Regions from separate parts of the Demequina ureilytica genome, predicted to be linked through region 1. Evidence: riboswitches for the same ligand, from Rfam matches in the RefSeq annotation. Region 1 holds a riboswitch; the other holds the start of a gene.
The links. A riboswitch is a leader RNA that binds a small molecule or an ion and turns the genes downstream of it on or off. The one in region 1 is predicted to bind thiamine pyrophosphate.
Positions count from the first base shown of each region.

Region 1 (2,449 bases):
AGGGACCCAGCCACGCGGTGGGGTCCGCTTGGTGTGTCAACCAGAGGACGCATCGGGCCGACGAGCGGTTTGTGACGGTGATCGCGCCCCAGTCATACTGGCTGCTCACAGCGCGCCGGGCGCCACCGGCACGCAGACCCACGAGTGTGAAGCGCCACGGAGATTCCTCTTGCGGGGCATTCGACGGACACGGGAGAGCAGCCGATGATCGCAGCCACGATCGGCGGAGTCCTGGTCCTCGCAGCGACCGGGCTGGACCTGGCACTGACGCTGCTGCATCCAACTCGTAGTGGATACCTGAGCCGCGTTGCCACCAGCGTCACCTGGCGGCTTGCCCGGACCACGGCGACTCGACTGCGCCGCAACGCCATCATCGGGTACGCGGGCCCGGCCATGATGCTGGCCCAACTGTCGAGTTGGGTCCTGGGTCTTTGGCTCGGATTCGCTCTCATCTACACCGGTCAACTCGATCAACTGGGGTACATGCCTCCTCACGACGACGCGAGCATCACCTTCGTCGACGCCATCTATTTCAGCGGTGTCTCGCTGTCCACCGTGGGCTTTGGGGAACTGGTGGCCGAGAACGATGCGCTTCGCCTGACCAGCGCGGTGCAGGCGGCGTGTGGACTGGCGGTGTTCGGCGCATCGATCTCCTACCTGCTCACCGTGTATCCATTGGTCTCCGAGACGCGCATCATCGCGCGGCTGCTGACCAGCGCCCAGAACCACCGTGGAGCGGCCGAGCTGGTGGTGCACGGCGGGCAGTCGCGGCTGCAGTCGCTGCAGCGCGACCTCATTCAGCTCGACGAGAGCACGCAACGTTTCCCGATCCTGTACTACTTCCACGCCAATGACGCCAGCGCGTCGCTCGGCAGCGCGATTCGCGGAGCCAGCCTGGTCACCATGCAGCTCCAGTTCGGGCTGGCGGGTCACGCCGTGCCGTATGGGCATTGGTACGGGCAGGTCCTCGGCAGGACCCTCACGCGCGTGACCGAGCACTTCAGTGAGCGCTTTCACCCCGGCGCCGATGCCTCCGCAACTCCCCAGCACACCTCCGAGCAGGTGGACCAGCAGTTGGCGCGCATTCGCGCGGCTGCCGCCGAAGTCACCGGAGTGCACGCCGAGGAAGAGGCGGACCGTGACGCTCTCGCGCACCTCCTGGATCACACCAACACGTTCCTCGCCGAGCTCGAACGCCAGCACCTCCACTCGCACGAGCGCATCTGACTTCCTGGCCCCACTGGACCTAGGGCGCGGTGTCCCCACGCCGCGCACGTGCAGCCGCCTGGACCCGTGCCGCGCAATATGAGTACGATGCAAGGGCAAACGCGGGGAGCTCGGGGCAGCCGAGCTGAGAGTACGGCCACCAGCGCGCCGTAGACCCGAGAACTTGACCTGGGTAATGCCAGCGTAAGGACGTGTCTTCGGCACGGGCGTGAGCACGATGGGGCCTGCCGTGGCCCTGCACCGCACACGCTCATAGAAGCCGACGACGGCTGCCTGTGCGCCGTGCGGACCCCCGGGTCCGACGCCAAGGAGTCACCAGTGATCGCCGAGATCCAAGTCCTGCCCCGCCCCGTGGGCACTCCCGATGACCGTTACGCACACGTCGATGCCGCCATCGCCACCATCGAGGCCTCTGGCCTGTCCTACGAGGTAGGCGCGATGGGCACCACCCTCGAGGGCTCTCCCGACGAGGTCTGGGCCCTGCTCCGGCAGGTGCACGAGTCCACGCTCGCGGCCGGTGCGGAGGGCTGCATGTCCATGATCAAGGTGTCCGGCGGCGTCGGCGACGCCGGACCCAGCGTCCAGGACCTGGTGGGCAAGCACCGCCGATGATGCGCGGCACCCGTGGGCGCGCCGCGCTCATCGGCACCGGCACCGTCGTCGCGCTGCTCGCGGCGTGGGAGGCGGCAGTGCGCCTGGGCGACCTGCCTGAGTTCGTGCTGCCCAGCCCCACCCAGGTGGTGACAGCCGGGGTCAGCCAGGCCCCCGCGCTCGGCCAGCACATCAGCACCACCGCCACCGAGGCGGTGCTCGGGCTCGCGCTCGGCACCGCCCTCGGGTGGCTGCTGGCCGTGCTGACCTCGGCCGTCGCGTCCATCGGCCACATCGCCCAACCCGTGGTGCTACTCAGCCAGACTATCCCCACTGTGGTACTCGCGCCGCTGATGATTCTGTGGGCGGGGTTCGGGCTCGCCTCCAAGGTGGTGCTGGTCGCGCTCACCGTGTTCTTCCCGGTGCTCGTGGCCGCGACCGCCGCCATTCGGGAGGTCGATGGCGAGTACGCCGACACCGTCGCAGGGCTGGGCGGAACCCGGGCGCATCAGATGTGGCTCGTGCGCCTGCCGGCCTCCGTGCCGGGGGCTCTCGCCGGCCTGCGTATCGCCGCTACCTACGCCGTAGGTGCCGCAGTGGTGTCCGAGTACCTCGCCGGCGAGTCCGGCAT
Region 1 is NZ_JBLZIE010000001.1:1,244,384-1,246,832, reverse strand. Features, by position in the region: gene ACNI3K_RS05710 (potassium channel family protein) at 205-1,227, shown strand; TPP riboswitch at 1,320-1,434, shown strand; gene ACNI3K_RS05705 (thiamine-binding protein) at 1,546-1,839, shown strand; gene ACNI3K_RS05700 (ABC transporter permease) at 1,836-2,449, shown strand, end outside.

Region 2 (2,449 bases), 440 kb from region 1:
CCGGTAGGTTGTCACCATGCTGCTCTCCGACCGCGACATCCGCGCCCAGATCGACTCGGGCCGCGTGGTCCTCGATCCGTACGAGCCGGACATGATCCAGCCCTCGTCGATCGATGTGCGGCTCGACAGGTTCTTCCGGATCTTCGACAACCACAAGTACGCGGCCATCGACCCGTCGGTCGAGCAGCCGGACCTCACCCGGCTCATCGACGTCGATGACGAGCGCCCGTTCGTGCTGCACCCCGGCGAGTTCGTGCTGGGCTCGACCTACGAGACCGTGACCCTGCCCGATGACGTCGCTGCGCGGCTCGAGGGCAAGTCATCGCTGGGACGCTTGGGGCTGCTGACTCACTCCACGGCGGGGTTCATCGACCCGGGCTTCGTGGGCAACGTGACTCTCGAACTGTCCAACACCGCGACGCTGCCCATCAACCTGTGGCCCGGCATGAAGATCGGCCAGCTGTGCTTCTTCCAGCTGTCCTCCGCCGCCGAGCACCCCTACGGCTCGGGCAAGTACGGCTCGCGCTACAGCGGCCAGCGCGGCCCCACCGCGAGCCGGAGCTTCCAGAACTTCCACCGCACCGATATCTAGACAACGCAGCTATCTAGACAACGCAGAGATCTGAAACCGGCCATCGCCTGAGCCGCGGGTCCGCGACCAGGCCTCCCGCGCATCGGCGTTATGCTGTCTGAGCAACGACAGGGGAGCGCTTCCCGCAAGGGACCAGAGCGCTGAGAGTGCGGACCAGCCGCAGACCCTCGAACCTGATCCGGATGATGCCGGCGTAGGGAGTCGAGACTCGTCCCCTCCTACTCGTGGGAGGTTCCACACATGCGTGCACTGCGCACCACGACCGCACTGGCGGTCACCGCATCCTTCGTACTCCTCGCAGGCTGCTCCAGCGACGACCCCGCCGATCCCTCGCCCGAGCCGAGCGCTGACGAGAGCTCGCCGAGCGCATCGGCCGATCTCGATGGCCAGAGCGTCACCGTCGTCACGCACGACAGCTTCGCGGTGCCGGATGACGTCCTGGCGGCCTTCGAGGAGGACTCGGGCCTCGACGTCACCTTCGTGCAGCCCGGCGACGCCGGCACGCTCGTGAACCAGCTGATCCTCACCCAGGACGCGCCGCTGGGCGACGTCGTGTTCGGCGTCGACAACACGTTCGCGTCGCGTGCGATCGAGGAGGGCGTGTTCGCCGACTACAAGCCCACGGCCCCCGCCGCGGCGGACGCCGCCGAGTACGCGGTGGCCGGCTCGCAGGCGCTCACCGCGATCGACTACTCCGACGTGTGCCTCAACTACGACATCGGATGGTTCGAGGAGACGGGTCGCGAGGTTCCGGAGAACCTGGGACTGTTGTCCGACCCCGAGTACAACGGCATCCTGTCCGTCACCAACCCCGCCACCTCTTCACCCGGGCTCGCGTTCCTGCTGGCCACCATCGCGGAGTTCGGCGAGGACGGCTGGGAAGACTACTGGCGCGCGCTGGCCGACAACGACGTGCGCGTCACGTCGTCGTGGTCGGACACCTACTTCGTGGACTTCTCGGCCCCGAACTACGGCGGCGACTACCCCGTGGTCCTCAGCTACGCCTCGTCCCCGCCGTCCGAGGTCATCGACGGTGAGCCCACCACGGCCGCGCTGCTCGACACGTGCTTCCGTCAGGTGGAGTACGCGGGAGTGCTGGAAGGCGCCGAGAACCCCGAAGCCGGCCAGGCCGTCATCGACTGGATGCTCTCCGACGACTTCCAGGCCAGCGTGCCCGAGAACATGTACGTCTACCCCGTCTCCTCACAGGTCGACGTGCCCGCGGAGTGGGCCGAGTACGCGCCGCTGGCCGACGAGCCGCACACCATGGACCCCGAGGTGATCTCCGAGAACCGCGACGCGTGGATCGAGTCCTGGACCGAGATCGTCCTCGACTGATCTAGGTCAAGGGACCGCGATGGGCACACGGCGGCTCCACCATTCCTTGGGGTGGTGGGCGCTCGCCGCTGTGCCTTTGGCGTTCCTCGGGCTGTTCTTCCTGTGGCCGCTCGCCGCGGTCATGGGCCGTGGGCTTTTCGACGGCGGCTTCGACCTCGCCGGGGTCCTCGACGTGGCCACGTCTTCCCGCACGGCCGATGCGGCGGTTACCACCCTCGCTCTCGCGGCGGCGGGCACGGTGGGAGCGCTGCTGCTCGGGGTGCCCGGGGCGTACGCGCTGTATCGGCTGAGGTGGCGCGGCCAGACGGCGGTGCGGGCGGTCGCCGCCGTGCCCTTCGTGCTGCCCACAGTGGTGGTTGCTGCGGCTTTCACCGCGCTGCTGGGGCGCTCCGGTCCGCTGAGCGGCCTGGGCCTCGACCAGTCGCCCGTCGCGATCGCGGCGGCGCTTGTGTTCTACAACGTCGCGGTGGTGATCCGGGTGGTCGGGGGCACGTGGGCGAGCCTGGATCCGTCGACGGC
Region 2 is NZ_JBLZIE010000001.1:800,554-803,002, reverse strand. Features, by position in the region: gene dcd (dCTP deaminase) at 17-592, shown strand; TPP riboswitch at 692-809, shown strand; gene ACNI3K_RS03605 (thiamine ABC transporter substrate-binding protein) at 833-1,930, shown strand; gene ACNI3K_RS03600 (ABC transporter permease) at 1,950-2,449, shown strand, end outside.
Region 2: it holds a riboswitch for thiamine pyrophosphate, as region 1 does, so the genes downstream of both, ACNI3K_RS03605 (thiamine ABC transporter substrate-binding protein) here and ACNI3K_RS05705 (thiamine-binding protein) in region 1, are expected to answer to the same signal.